2 regions of the Paenibacillus sp. GCM10027628 genome follow, and region 1 is predicted to be linked to the other one. Evidence: riboswitches for the same ligand, from Rfam matches in the RefSeq annotation. Region 1 holds a riboswitch; the other holds the start of a gene.
What was found. A riboswitch is a leader RNA that binds a small molecule or an ion and turns the genes downstream of it on or off. The one in region 1 is predicted to bind cyclic di-AMP.

Region 2: it holds a riboswitch for cyclic di-AMP, as region 1 does, so the genes downstream of both, ACFQZT_RS07360 (hypothetical protein) here and ACFQZT_RS07845 (C40 family peptidase) in region 1, are expected to answer to the same signal.

Annotation. Positions count from the first base shown of each region.
Region 1 is NZ_JBHTHA010000004.1:2,639-10,262, forward strand. It holds gene ACFQZT_RS07825 (transglycosylase domain-containing protein) at 1-1,623, shown strand, start outside; gene ACFQZT_RS07830 (YwhD family protein) at 1,797-2,288, opposite strand; gene ACFQZT_RS07835 (M1 family metallopeptidase) at 2,494-4,491, shown strand; gene ACFQZT_RS07840 (hypothetical protein) at 4,521-5,339, shown strand; cyclic di-AMP (ydaO/yuaA leader) riboswitch at 5,507-5,645, shown strand; gene ACFQZT_RS07845 (C40 family peptidase) at 5,649-6,125, shown strand; gene ACFQZT_RS07850 (DUF4190 domain-containing protein) at 6,283-6,612, shown strand; guanidine-I (ykkC/yxkD leader) riboswitch at 6,670-6,771, shown strand; gene sugE (quaternary ammonium compound efflux SMR transporter SugE) at 6,853-7,173, shown strand; gene ACFQZT_RS07860 (methyltransferase domain-containing protein) at 7,203-7,624, opposite strand, start outside.
Region 2 is NZ_JBHTHA010000003.1:87,529-95,152, forward strand. It holds gene ACFQZT_RS07345 (OmpL47-type beta-barrel domain-containing protein) at 1-2,668, shown strand, start outside; gene ACFQZT_RS07350 (cache domain-containing sensor histidine kinase) at 2,746-4,608, shown strand; gene ACFQZT_RS07355 (response regulator transcription factor) at 4,601-5,407, shown strand; cyclic di-AMP (ydaO/yuaA leader) riboswitch at 5,580-5,752, shown strand; gene ACFQZT_RS07360 (hypothetical protein) at 5,868-6,164, shown strand; gene ACFQZT_RS07365 (alkaline phosphatase family protein) at 6,792-7,622, shown strand.

The DNA of each region.
Region 1 (7,624 bases):
ACATGGTCGCGTAAAATAAAAGAAACGGTCTACGCAATTCAAATGGAGATGCAGCTCAGCAAGGACGAGATACTTGCGGATTATTTGAATCAAATTTATTACGGCCATTCGACATATGGGATTGAAACGGCATCTGAGCTGTTCTTCGGCAAGCATGCCAGCGAGTTAACGCTCGCGGAGAGCGCCATGATCGCCGGCGTTCCGAAGGGACCGCGCTATTATTCGCCTTATTACGATCTTACCAATGCGATGGATCGGCAAAAGGTCGTGCTGCAGACGATGGTGCGCAGCGGGTTCATCACGCAGGAAGCTGCGGACGCAGCAGCCAAGGAAAAGCTGACAATTCAGCCGCTAACGAAGAAGAAACCCGCTGCAGCCCCATATTTCCGGGATTACGTTCGGACGCTTGCGACGGATAAGTTCGGCATTCCTGAAGAGCAACTGGATGAGGGCGGCATCAAAATTTATACGACGCTCGATATGAATGCGCAAAAGATTGCTGAAGATGTCATGGCCAAGCAACTAACGGGCAAGCCTGACATTCAGGCTGCGCTGGTCGCCATTGATCCGCGAACAGGAGCCATTAAGGCAATGGTCGGCGGGCGCGACTATGCGGACAATCAATTCAATCGCGCTATTTCCAACACGAGACAGCCAGGCTCATCTTTTAAACCATTCGTTTATATGGTGGCTCTGCAAAATGGGTACACCCCGGCAACGCTGGTCAAGAGCGAGCCGACGGTATTCACTTACGATCAAGGGCGTCAGACGTACACGCCACGTAACTTTAACGATCAATATGTTAACGCCAATATCGATATGCGACAGGCAATTTCCAAATCCGATAATATTTATGCCGTCCATACGATCCTTGATGTGGGACCCGATAAAGTGATCGATCTAGCTCGGAAGCTCGGCATTACCAGTCCGATGAAGCCGCTCCCTTCGCTAGCCCTTGGAGCTTTTCCCGTCTCTCCGTTGGAAATGGCGTCCGCTTTCGGCACGATTGCCAATCAAGGCATTCGTAACGAGACGACGGCCATTGAGCGCATTGAAGATGCGAACGGTAAGGTTCTATATGAAGCAAAGCCGAAGTCGGAAAAAATTCTCGATCCGGCTGTCGCCTACGTGATGACGAATCTGATGGAAAGCGTGTTTGAGGAAGGCGGTACGGGCAATCGCGTTGCGAGTACCATCAAAAGACCGATTGCTGGGAAAACGGGGACCACCGACACGGATGCCTGGCTCGTCGGCTTTACGCCTGAGCTGGCGACGGCCGTCTGGGTTGGCTATGACAAGGACCGCGATATCAGCAGCGTGGAATCTCACCTCGCATCGCCGATCTTCGCCGAGTTTACGGAGCAGTCGCTCGATGCGATACCGCCGAAGCTGTTCCCGATTCCTGACGGTGTAGCCAGTGTGTATATCGATCCGGCAAGCGGCAAGCTGTCCAATGAGGACTGCCCGAGTTCGCGGATGGAGGCCTTCATTGCAGGTACGGAGCCGACCACGTACTGCACGGGCAAACCGGCGAAAGAAGCATCAAGCGACGGTAAAAAAGGTACACCAAAAGGTCAAAACGATTCCTGGTGGAACGATTTGAAGCGTTGGTGGAACAATTAAGCAGCCCTCTTCCGGGCAACACAAAAAGGCAGAACTAAGCGCGTCTTAGTCTGCCTTTTTGCTGTCCTAGTATATGAGGTAACATACACTAGGGTCTAGTATACTCGGTTCACCCTACCGTCACAATGGATGACACATAATGTTCATATTTTGAAAAGGGGGCTGTTCAGCCTTTATGAAAGCGCATCCTTGAGCGTCTGATCAGAACGGTTCCACCATTCTTCATTGTGTTCGATAAGTTGATTGCGGAGCGCAGTTTTCTCTGCCTCATCCAGCCCGTCGAAGATAAATTTGCGTTTCATAGCCGCATCCATTTTATTGACGTGGTCGGCTAGAATTTTCCACCCTCTGCGTGCTTCGGTGTCGACCAACATCTCACATGCTGTCATTCCTGCATAATAAGCGCCCTCTTCGGTACGATCTACCGCAACCCAGACGATCCAACACTTGCGGCCGTTCGGCACGTCTTCTTTGTTCATGGAGAACTTGATGCCCTTCTCCACTTTACTTTTGGCATGCAAAGCACCATCGTCTACATAGGCTTCGCCTCCATCTATAATGATGCTGGAAACGTTGCTCAGATCAATCGCACCTGCGCCAAAGCCCTTGTGGTTCACTTTGGAGCTTACGATATTCAAGGCCAGCTTCTTTTTATCTGCTTCCATCTCGGCACCTTCCACTCTTTTACTTAATGAATACACTCTGATTGTATTGTAGCCAATGTCAGCGATGAGAACAAGGGCGCACGGAGTCAAGAGGCTTTTCATATCTCCCTCGGTTTGGTCGGCGGGTTTATTTTCTCTTTCCAGAAATAATCCACACCTTGTCTACATATACATGCTGTAGATGCTTGTCAACGGGGTGAAAATCATGAGTGTTTTGTTCAAAAACCGCAAGGTACAGTGGTTTGCCGTTATGCTCCTAGCAGCTGGCGCTGTCCTGCTGTCTGAAACTTTGCTCCCAACCGCGACCAGGCCAGTCGTGCCCGTCTCCCGGGTAGAGCCGTCTGCGCCCGCACCGGACATGCAGAAGCCTGACTCTGCCAAACCGTTAGACCAGCAAGCCGCTGAGCCGCTCAGCTACCGGATCTCCGAATATCATATGAATGTGGCTTATTTGGCGGATGCCAAACAATTAAAGGGACAACAAACGTTAACATGGGAAAATCCGGGGACTGCTCCCGTTCAGGAGCTGTATCTGCATTTGTATCCGAATGCTTTCGCATCCAAGAAGACAACCTTTATGCGCGAATCAGGCGGCAAGCTGCGGCAGGATGAAGCGAAGGCCGGGAGCATCGGGAGCATCGACCTGCTTTCGGTGAAAGCCGATGACGGAAGCGATCTCACCAGACGGATGGAATTCGTTCAGCCCGATGACGGAAATAAAGATGACCATACTTTGCTGAAAATCCCGCTGCCTAAAGCCGTTGGGGCCGGTGAGCGCGTCACGATCCAAACCGAATTTCTCGTCAAACTGCCTTCCGCTTTCGCCAGGATGGGCTATGTCGGCGACTTCGTCATGGCAGGCCAATGGTTCCCCAAGGTGGCCGCTTATGAGAAGGCAGGCACTCGCGGACGCACAACGGAGGGTTGGAACCTGCATCAATATCATGGCAATTCGGAGTTTTATTCCGATTTCGGCATCTATGACGTGAAAATCCAAGTGCCGGCCAGCTATACCGTTGCCGCTACCGGATTCCCGGTAAAACCGGCCGTGACGGATAACGACACGAAAACGTATCAATTCTACGCCGAAGACGTGCATGATTTCGCTTGGTCGGCATCGCCGAACTTTATCTATGCGGAAGAACCGTTCTCCACCCCGCAAATTCCCGGTGTCAAAATCAAGCTTTATCTTGATCCGAACCATAAAGATTTGAAAGACCGGTATATGTACGCTGCCAAAAAAGCGTTGGCCCGTTACAGCCAGTGGTACGGTACATATCCGTACTCGACCTTATCCATTGTTGTGCCGCCCCCTGGCGGCAACGGTGCCGGAGGGATGGAATACCCAACGCTGGTTACGGCTTGGGGGGCCAATGACAAGGATCCGGATCTCGAACTTGAGCGGGTTGTCGTTCATGAAATCGGCCATCAATACTTCTATGGGCTAGTCGCCACCAATGAATTCGAAGAAGCTTGGTTGGATGAAGGCTTCACTTCTTACGCCGAGGATAAAGTCATGGAGGCCGAGTACGGCGTATCGCCGAATCTGCCTGTGGAATCCAGCTATATCACATCGCCTAATGCGCTGCAGCTGGATGCCTGGAAGTACAAAGGGCACGGGGAATACGCAGATAACGTGTATACCCGGGCTAAGCTGGTGCTGAAAGCGATGGAAAAGCAGGTCGGCAGCAAAACGATGGATCGCATTATGCATACCTACTTCCAGAGATGGGAATTCAAACATCCTTCAACGAAGGACTTCCAAAAGGTTGTTGAAGATGTCACCAAAACGAAATGGGACGATTTTTTCAATCAATATGTGTATGGCAACATGATGATGGACTATACGGTCGAGAGCATTCAAGTCAAGCCAGACGGGACCAAAGGCGCCGGTTCTTACGAAAGTACGATTCTCATCTCGAAGCGCGGCGGCAACTCTCCGGCGGTCCCCATTCACTTCCATTTTGCCGACGGCACCTCATTGGACAAAACGTGGGATGGCGCCAACAGCAGCATCGAATACAAGCTCACCCATACAGCTCCAGTCGATTGGGTACGGATTGATCCGAATTATTCGCTGGTGCTGGAAAACAAGCATATTAACAATTACATGCAAACGGAAGTCGACCCGAAATGGAAAATTCGCTGGAATCTCGGCATCATTCAGCTCATGCAAACGATTTTTGGCTGGGTCGCTTGGTAGTTATCACAATATTTTAGGGGGGGACTGCCTTGAAAAGTTACATGAAGACCGGCTTAAGGGCGGCCTTGCAGCAGCCTTTCGCTGTCATCGCCTTATTTCTTTACCAAATGGGCTGGGGCGCTCTGCTCTATAAGCTGGTGCAGTCAGTGCTGGTACCGCTGATGCATCGCTTCCCTGGCGGCGGTCAGCCGAAGCAGGCGATGCAGCTCTTCCTGGCCGAAGGACAATTTCAACTGCTCAAAACGGATCTCAGTCACTCTTACCTCTGGTGGCTGGCCGCGCTCTTAGGCGCTCGCATGCTGCTTACACCCATGCTGAACGCAGGTGTCTATTACTCGCTGACACATCGTCACCAGAATGCTGGCTATCGCTTTTTCAAAGGAATCAAGGAGCTCACACTCCCTTTCCTGATCACTTACTTTGTGCGGATGGTCCTCTCCTTACTGCCGCTCCTCTGGCTCCTCCCGAAGGTGCAAACGATATACGCTCATACGACTTCTTACGAAGAAGCGGCTCTACAGATGCTCCCCTGGCTTTTGGGGCTGCTCAGCTACGGTTTTCTATTAAACTTGCTTTTCATGTATGTGCAATTCGCGATTGCTGCTAGAATCGGCATTATTTCCACGTTTATCACTTTCATACGCTATTCGCTGCCGATCCTCGGACTCGCACTTCTTATCCTGCTCATATCGGGACTATTGACGGGGATTACGGTCACAGCGACCTACATCTGGGCCGGCCTGGTGGCACTACTCATCTATCAGTTGTATCCGCTGTTCAACATGTTTTTGCAAATGTGGGCGATCACATCCCAATATCAGCTCTGGACTGCCAAAATGAACAAATAAAATCAGCGAAAAATGCCCAAATTTCAAAAGATATGCCAGTCCCTTGAAAAAAGGGGCTTTTTTTTGTCTATTTTAAGAAATATTTCACATATTTTTATAGAATAGCGCATAGAGAAGGAGGAATTTCGATGTTTATGACGAATCCTTAGGACTAGCATCAAAAAACCAAATATTTCATGCCGAATTCCCACTTTTTGTGGGAAACGGGGGAACCATTCCGGGTGAATTGATCTTGCCAGACAGGGATCATAGGGAACCTTCAACCGAACCCTCCAGCTAACCTCGTAGGCACCGGAAGGAGACAAGCAGTTGAAAAAGGTTGTTGCTCTCGTTTTCAGTCTTGTTTTGTTTTTGAGTATAGGTGCAGGTAGCGTTTTTGCAGCAGAATCCAAACTGGATGAAACGGTAGACGGCTTAATCGGAACCCCATATAAATTTGCGGGTACTACGACCAATGGCTTTGATTGCTCCGGCTTCACCTCTTATGTGTTCGAGCAATTCGGTATCGATCTTCCGCACAGCTCCAAATCACAAGACCAAGAAGGCTACTGGGTTGACAAATCCGACCTTCGAAAAGGCGATCTCGTCTTTTTCAACACCGATGGTAAAGGGATTTCTCACGTAGGCATCTACCTCGGAGACGGTGAATTCATTCACTCCGCTACCAATCACGGTGTTGTAAAAAACAAGCTAAGCGAGTCCTACTACGCGAAGCGGTACGTATCAGCCAGACGTGTACTCTGGGATGATATTTACAACCAATTGACTGCCGTCCAATCCAAGTAAAATTCTCGCAATACTCAAGAATGAAGCCCAGACAAGCCCAGCTCGATCGAGCCGCCGTCGGGCTTTTATTCATTTCGGAAACTTGCACTAGATACACAGGTAAGATCTGGTTATAATGGGGCATAGATCTTTTTGAAAAACTCGAAGGAGGTTCTATATGGAACCGTATCTGAACGGCACGCAGCCCCCGTTCCAACAACAACCGCAATCATCACAAACTAACGGTAAATCTATCGCCGCTATGGTGTTGGGTATTTTATCCATTGTCATTCCTTATGTGGGCATCATCTTGGGGATCATAGCCATCGTGCTTTCACGCATTGCTTCGAAAGAAATACAGCTTCGCGGCGAGCAAGGCAAAGGCTTTGCAATTACAGGTCTCGTATGCGGAATTATTGGAACGGCGTTGTATGCGATCATTATCGCATTTTTTGTCATTATTTTTATATTTGCAATATCGACGTCCAATTTCCCCAGCACTTTTTAGCCGGGTTTAGCTGTAACTTGAACTTGACATGTCATGTGAGGCGTCATATAATAACGCCAAGTCGTTTTCTAGGGTTCCGTGGCGTTCGCGCCAGCCTGGTCCAAGGGAAAACACACAGCGGATACGCTGTGGTCACGGAGGGGGAAAAGCCCGGGAGTCTTATCGCTTTAGCGATATTGCTTCCAGGCTTTTTCTTTTTTTGTGGCCAAATTAATTGCTTTATGAAAAGGAGTGGATAAAGTGGCTTGGTTGCATTTAGTTATTGCCGGCGTTTTTGAAGTCGTGTGGGCGATTTCATTGAAATTTTCCAATGGATTTACTCGTCTTATCCCTACAAGCATCACGATCGCCGGGATGGTTGTAAGCTTTTATTTTCTCGCTATAGCGACTAAAACGCTGCCCATCGGCACAGCCTACGCGGCTTGGACAGGAATTGGCGCCGTAGGGGCGATTATTGTCGGTATACTGTTTCTCCATGAACCGGTTAGTTTGATGCGCATTCTGTTCATGAGTCTAATCCTGGTTGGCGTACTTGGTCTGAAATTCACTTCGGGTCATTGATGGGTGGCGATCGGAACCCATTTGTATATTTACGCGACCGTGTAGCTCACATACCAGAAACTGCTTCCGACGAAAATATTCAAATGCTTCGCATATGGCTTGAAAATGTCTTTCAGCTCTTCGTAGCTGAAATAGTTTTTTATGATTTCATGTTGGGAGCCGTCCGCAAGTTCGCGCCTTTTATAGGTGTCCTCACAATCGTCCTTGCGGATCAGCTCTCCGCCCCGTCCGGGAACATACACATTGTCCCCCAGGAAAACCTCAGCTCCTGCCCCCAGTCTGCGATGGAAGCCTTCCAGAAATTCATCGATTCGGTTCCTTGGTACATGCGAAAACCAGAAGTTGGCCACACCGCAATCGAAAGACCCTTCGACTTGCTCCAAACGATAGGCATCACCAACGCAGAAAGACACCTTATTCGCAGGCCATGGCTTGGACTTCGCGATCTGAA
Region 2 (7,624 bases), on a different contig from region 1:
AACTGGGTTGGAGCAGGGCGTCAAGGAGATATACACATTGATGGGTCAGATCGCCGGGCAGATCAAGAACGGCTCCGTGGACCATGCTTCCGGATACGTGGCGCTTGAGGCGCTATATAACATGGCGGAGAGCGTATCCGTCGCCCTGTCCTTTGCACTCGAAGGCTCCGGCGCGAACAGCCTGGATTATGCGTCCGCGGTGCAAGCCGCGACCGCATCGTTCAATGCCAAAAAAGGCGCCTACAGCGTCATGCCGATCTCAACCTCAGCCGTACTGCGCTTGAACAGATACGGTAGGCTGGCGGAAGCAGCTTTCAAACGAGGCAGCTTCGCAGAAAGCTACGCATACAATTTATTGGCGCGGGAGTTTGCGGCAGCAGCTGCTGCCATTGTTGATTCGGAGGCAGCCAAATTTATCGGCGTTTTGGCCAATGTCGTACCGACACAAGAGAGTGGAGAGGCCGGTTACGCCAGTACGATTAACCTATCCCTGGTAAACAACACGGACGTTCCCCAACAGGTTACTGTCAACTTGAAAGTGCCGGCTGGATGGGAATCTTCTCCGGCGACAACCGATGTGACGATTCCTGCGCAAAGCTCGCTTGAGCAGTCCTACGCTGTGCTCGTCCCGGAGAATTCCCTAAAGGGCCGATATGATATTTCTTTTGACATCGTGCATAACGGCTCGGTATTCGATTCGAAGAAGGTGCAGTTAACCGTAGAAGACGGCATCGATGTGAAGCTCCTTCCAGTGAAGAAGACCATTGAAGAATTGGATATTTTGTCCATTCAATTGACAGGAACTTCGTCTTTAGCCAAGACAGGCAAGGTAACCGTTAAAGGCCCGGACGGCGCATTATTGGTGCCGGTCGCCTCGGATGCGTTCAGCGCGCTGCAGAAAGGGGAACACGTTCAGCTGGATTTCCGGTGGACGTATCATCAACCTCTGCCGTTCAACGAATATGCCGTAGATATACAAGTTGAAGAGACGGCCCGTAACAAGGAGATTTTCCGCGATCCGGTCATGCCGGTCGAATTCAATCTTATTCAGCAGGCCCGCAATGTGACGGTCGACGGCGACCTGAGCGATTGGCAGGATGCATTCCCGTTTCATCTTCGCAGCAAGACGCAGAATTCGAGCGGCTACCACGATCCGGACAATTTGGAGGCGACGGCGTACGCCAAGTGGGCTTCCGATGGACTGTATATAGCCGTTTCGGTTCGGGATGACATCCATAAACAATCGGAGAATGCGGCCAATTTGTGGAAGAATGACTCTGTCCAGATCAGTCTGGACCCGTTGAATAACCGGGAATCGCCGTATGGCGCGGATGATACGGAATGGGGCTTTGCCCTGACGGATGACGGTAAGCTGCTCGTCAATATTTTTAACTCCACGCTGCCGAATCCGAATGGGGACGTGAGCGGACTGACGCCGTTCCGAGCGGTTCGGGACGAGGCGGCAGGCAGAACGATGTACGAGGTGAAAATACCATCCTCCTATGTTAAAGATTTGAAGCCAGGGCTCGGAGGAACCATCGGATTGAACGTCGCCGTCAACGATGCGGATCTCCAGAACGGCCGGGATGACTTTATCCAATGGACCAAAGGGACGGCGGACTCGAAGAACACAGCGTTGTATGATTCCTTTCTGTTCATGGACTATAACCCGCCGATTCCGGCAGCGGGCGTTTCCCTGGAACCTCAAGAGCTGCTGCTCCGTCCTGGACAGGAAGCGCCGTTAGCGGCTAACGTCACACCGGTTGAGGCCACAGATAAGACGCTGCTTTGGTCGAGCGCGAATCCAACGGTTGCTGATGTCACCTATAGCGGGACGGTAAAAGCGGTAAGCGACGGGGTAACCGCCGTTACAGTGACAACCAGGGATGGCGGATTCCAGTCTTCCGCGACATTGACGGTGGATGGCACTGCGCCTGTAACTGTCGACAACGCAGCTCCTGGCTGGCACCATGAGGCCCAAACCGTAACCTTGTCGGCTTACGATCAATTGAGCGGTGTCACTCAGACGAATTACCGTCTGGACAACGGATCGCTGATGGCCGGGACCACCGTAACGGTGTCGGGAGACGGGATTCATTCGCTTACTTACTACAGTACGGATCGGGCGGGCAATGCGGAAATGCCAAAAACGGTCGAGGTCAGAATCGATTCAACGCCGCCGGTTATCCGTATGACGGGACCGCTGACCGTATCTCGTGTAACGTACGGAACTTTGGCTTTTGCAGCGGAAGATTCGGGAAGCGGCTTAGTCGAAACATCCTTCCTGTTGGATGGCTTATCCATACCGAACCCTTACGCATTCGAACCGATGTCCATTGCAACGGGCGAACATCATTTAACCATAGAAGCGACAGACGCAGCGGGCAACCGGGAGACGGAGAATTTGATCTTAACGATCACATTTACCATAGAAGAGCTGGATGAAATGCTCGCATACTGCTATGAAAAAGGCTGGATCGACGGCCGGGGCATATTGAACAGTCTCCTGGCGAAGGTTCAACAAATTCAAAAGGATGCCGCCGAAGATCAGAAAAAAGTCGACTTCAACCCCTTGCTCCAAGAAATCCAAGCGCAAACCGGCAAAAAAATTGTTGCTGCATTTGCATCGAGTTTAAAGGAAGATATCGCCTATTTGAAGAAACCATAAAAGAAATAAGCCCCCTCGGACGGCATATACCGGCTGACGGGGCTTCTGCCATAACGCTGTAAAAGGGGGAGGTAAGGATGACGATTCGCGGACAAGTACGGAGCGGCCGTTCTGGATTATTGTCGAGGCTCAGTCTTCCGATATTTGCGTTGATTGTCACGTTCATCGCTCTTTTTGCAACGGCGGCCAGTTACATCCTCATTCGGGTGCAGAACGACCATACCCTCAAAATGGCTGAGCAGTCGATGAAATTCGTTTACAGAAATGTAGGCTACCAATTCGACACGATGAATAACGTTGCTGCTTTCATTCTAAGCAATCAATCGATTGAAAATTTGCTGGAGAGTCATTATCAGGAATCTTTCGAGGCGGCCGGCGATTATTACACGCTGGAGACGAATTTGCAAAATCTATCCTTGCTGTCCCTCTTGAACGATTTCGGCTCCCGCAGCGTTGCGCAGCAATCCTACGTGGTTTCTATCGCGCTGGAACCGGGGAGCGGGCTTTACGCGATGGCACCGGACCATTTTTACCCGATTACGGGGATTTTTAAAAATGAGGATTTGCAGAATAGGGAATGGTTTCACCAATTGAACCGCGGGGAACGGCAGAACGTGTGGTGGGGCGAGAAGGCGGACCCGGCAAATGCCGCTATGATTTATTCAGCAAGGAAAAAAACGAGCCTCAAAGATGGCCGGAGCATCGGTACGGTGATCGTCGGCGCGGATACATCCAGCATCAAGGGCATGTTCGACAATGCCCCGCTTGAGAAGGGCTATCATCTGCTGCTGGATGAAAACGATCGGGTCATCTATAGCGAGCGGTACGATTTTCTCGAAAATGCCGGAGAGCTCCCGTATGTACGCTCATTGACCGGTTCCAAAGGATCGATCATAACGAGAATCGACGGAGAGAGCCACAGGGTGATGTTTGAGACCATGGAAAACGGCTGGAAGCTGCTGGCGGTAGTTCCGGAGAGCCATTTTAGCAGGTACACCTTCGCCATATCGGCATTCGGCGCTGCTATTACAGCGGCAGCCTTGCTCATCGCGGGATTCTGGCTTCGCAGAATCGTCGTGCGGGTAACCGTTCCCATCACTAGGCTGGTTAACGCCATTCAGCGTCCGGAAGTCGTGGAATTCAAAGAGCCGCTTCCTTACCAATACACGGGGATTTATGAAGTGGATGAGTTGAATCAGAAGTTCGCCTCCATGCTCGTCACGATCCATAGTCTGATCGAAAAGTCCTTTACCGAGGAGATTGAACGTCGTCAGCTTCAACTGGAGCTGCTGCATGCACAGATTAATCCTCATTTCTTATATAACACCTTGGATTTAATTAACTGCCGGGCCATTATGGCTGGGGACCAAGAGACGAGCCGGATCGTTCGTTCCCTTGCCAATGTATTCCGCTATGGTTTGAATCGGGGGCAAACCTGGATCTCCTTGGATGAAGAAATGAAACAGGTCGAAGCCTATCTCCATATTCAAAAAATGATGCTGGATGATTTGCAAGTGGATATACGAGTGCCTGACGATCTCTTATCGGTGCAAATCGTACACCTTACGTTACAGCCTTTGGCGGAGAACGCGATCATTCACGGGTTTGCAGACCGTACGTCGGGCTGCCGGATCACAATTTCAGCCCGATTCGAAGGGGATGGGCTTGTTGTGCTGCGGGTTGAAGACAACGGTCGTGGCTGTGAAGCAGATCGGATGAATTTTATGCTCAGGCAGCAGCCGGTAAGAGAGACAGGCGGTAAAACGAATGAATCCGGAACCGGCTACGGCACCCTGAATGTTCACCGGAGAATTCAACTGCATGATGGGGAGGCGTATGGCTTGCGTTATGTGGAGGTGGGCGAGGGAACCTGCGTCGAAGTCGTCCTGCCTTATCATCCGGAGCAACTGGCAGGAAGAAAGGAGGTTGTGAATGTTTAAGCTGCTTATCGCGGAAGACGTGAAAATTGTCCGGGAAACGTTAGTGCGTTCCATAAACTGGCCGGATTTAGGTATTGAACTTCTGGGCGCCGTAGAGAATGGAGAGCAGGCGCTGGCCTGGTTGGACCGGGAGGAACCGGACCTGCTGTTGACGGATATCGGGATGCCGAAGATGAATGGGCTGGAGGTGATTGAGGCTGTAAAAGCCCGTAAACCGGATATCCACTGCATCATATTATCTGGACTGAATGAGTTTGAGCATGCAAGGCAGGCGATTAAGCTTCAAGTGCTGGATTATGTTCTGAAGCCGATCGACCCTGTTGAGATTGCAGAAGTTCTTTCTCGTGCGGTCGAAACGCTGCGCAAAGAACGGGGAGAGCGAGAGGCGTTGACGCTCGCGGAACAAGCCGCCAAGGACAGACTTCCGAACTTGACGGAAGCGCTGCCTCTAGGGGAATGGACCGGTAGTTTGAAAAAGAAAAAGCTGGTCGAGCAAGCGATCCAGTATGTGAAGGAAGGGTACATGCGCAAGGATTTGGCGCTGTCCGACGTCGCAACCTCGGTCGGGTTAAGTGAAAAATATTTGAATGTGCTGTTCAAGGAAGTGACCGGCATGACGATAAATCATTCGATCATTCGTCTTCGCATGGAGGAAGCAGCCCGGCTGCTGAAGGATCCCTCCATCAAAATTTACGAAATCTGCGACTGGATCGGCTATACGGATCAGGATCATTTCCGGGAGAGCTTCAAGAAACAATACGGTTTGACGCCGACCGAGTATCGCAACAAGTTTTTGTAGGAAGTTTTTGAAAGACAGAGAATACCGGATAAAATAATAGATAATGAAAGTCAAACAGGCATGAATACGCTTCCGATTAGCGTATTTTCTTGATATGATCAAGAATTCATTCCACACCTCATTTTACATTTTTTTCAAGAGAGCGTATCATTCAATTCATCAACTAAATACTGTTCCTGAATCGCTGAATCCCAAGAAGGAACGGGGGAACCAAAGTCGATAGCCATCCGCAAAAGATGGTCATCGAAGGGGTGAATCACCTATACAAATTATTTGTATGGGGGTAGGGCAATCTCGCTGCCCGAATCCGACAGCTAACCTCGTAAGCGTTAAGTGAGAGAGGATGACCGCCATGATCAATAACTGACCACGGAGAGCCATGTGCCTCTGTGGTTTTTTTTGCAGTAAAAGGAGTTAATCATCCATTTTATAACATTTATGAGAGGTAAGTGATGGAGCCATGGTTCATCGCATCGAACAACTGGAGAAAGATATTCCTGAAAAAAACAAAGATATTCTACTGTATGCTAAACACGTGATCAAGTCATTGGAAGATTTTGAGGATCATCACCGCAGACTTGTTGCAGCACAAGCCATAGCCGGGATTAAGCCTATCGGTGATCAGGAAGTTGCGTTTTATGAAACCGTAAGAGAGATGAAAGAGCAAATTGTCTCAACGCTCGTGCAAACGATTGATGATCTGAAGCACAAAGGAGATAAGTACCATGAGAAGCACTTCCCTGATGGAGTAGAATAATTGGGTATTGGGAAAAGGTGAAAGAGGAGCTTGGTTAGTCACAGCTCCTCTTTTTTTGTTGAGGTAAAATAGGGCAAGAGACCCCAGCATGTTCAAGATGGATAATCCATTCTGCTTACTTTTTGATCGGATTATGAACATTTAAGAAACGTGCTGAATGCATAAGGCATTTGCAAGAAAAAGGCTGGATCAATAGTGTTCGCATGCATGATCTAACCTGAGGAACTGCTATAACCCTTTGAAGTGGAACGACAATCCGCTATTTTGAGAAAAACACGCTACAATTTGAAGTAGCGGAACGTGAGTACGTTAACCGAGGAAATAGGGCTTTTCGGAAGCCGAAAAGACGGAATAGATGATCCTAGCTTGTTCCTCTTACATCATTAAATCGGACGTTTTTTAGGAAATAACGTATTCACGATCCCTCAATGAGGCTAACGGAATATTCTATTTTATTGGACATAAGAAATGAAAACACTCATATTGTAAAACAACAAACAACAAACAACAAACAATAAACATGAATATGATTGTTGTTTGTTGTTTTTGTGTTGACTTAATTTGTTTGTTTTCATTATGATTAGCTTGTAAAAGGGGATGATGTAAATGACGGGAAAGAGGGTTTCAATGATGAGTGCAATTGCGAATCGTGTTTTTGTTATCGGACTTGATGGTGCGGGCAATTTTATTAAGGACACGCCGACGCCTAACATTCATAGGCTACTGTATGATGGGGCGATGACTTATAACGCACAAACCGTATTTCCTTCTATCAGCGCGCAGTGCTGGGGTTCTATGTTCCATGGCGTCGAGCCGGATAAACATGGGCTGGACAATGCGCTCGCATCGGATACGCGTTATCCGGAAGACAGCCCCTATCCATCCTTTATGAAGCTGGTACGTCAAAATTGGCCTGATTGCAAGATAGCCGCTTATTCGGAATGGTCACCGATCAATTACGGCATTATCGAGCAGTCCTGCGGTTTCGAAGATTTATCCGTGCCGGATCCACAGCTCGCAGAAGCGGCAGCCGCTTATATTAAGGAAAATCCGGATCTCAAACTGATGTATATTCATTTCGGCGATCCCGACTACACGGGACATGAATTCGGGTACGGTGCGCATATTCCGGAATATTTGGCGAAAATTACGGAAATCGACGGGTACGTCGGCGTTGTACTGGAGGCGATCCGCGAAGCGGGGTTGATGGAAGAAAGCTTGATTATCCTAACGTCCGACCACGGAGGCGGAGGCGACCACCCGCGCGGACATGGTAGCGACCATCCGGCCGATATGACAGTTTTTTGGGGCTGCCACGGACCGAAAGTCGCTAAAGGAGTAGAAATTACGGATCGTGTGTTGCTTAAAGATACGGCTGCGGTCATTGCTTACGCATTGGGCATGAAGCCATGTCCGGAATGGGAAGGCAAGGTGCCTGCGGGAATTTTTAAGGACTAATA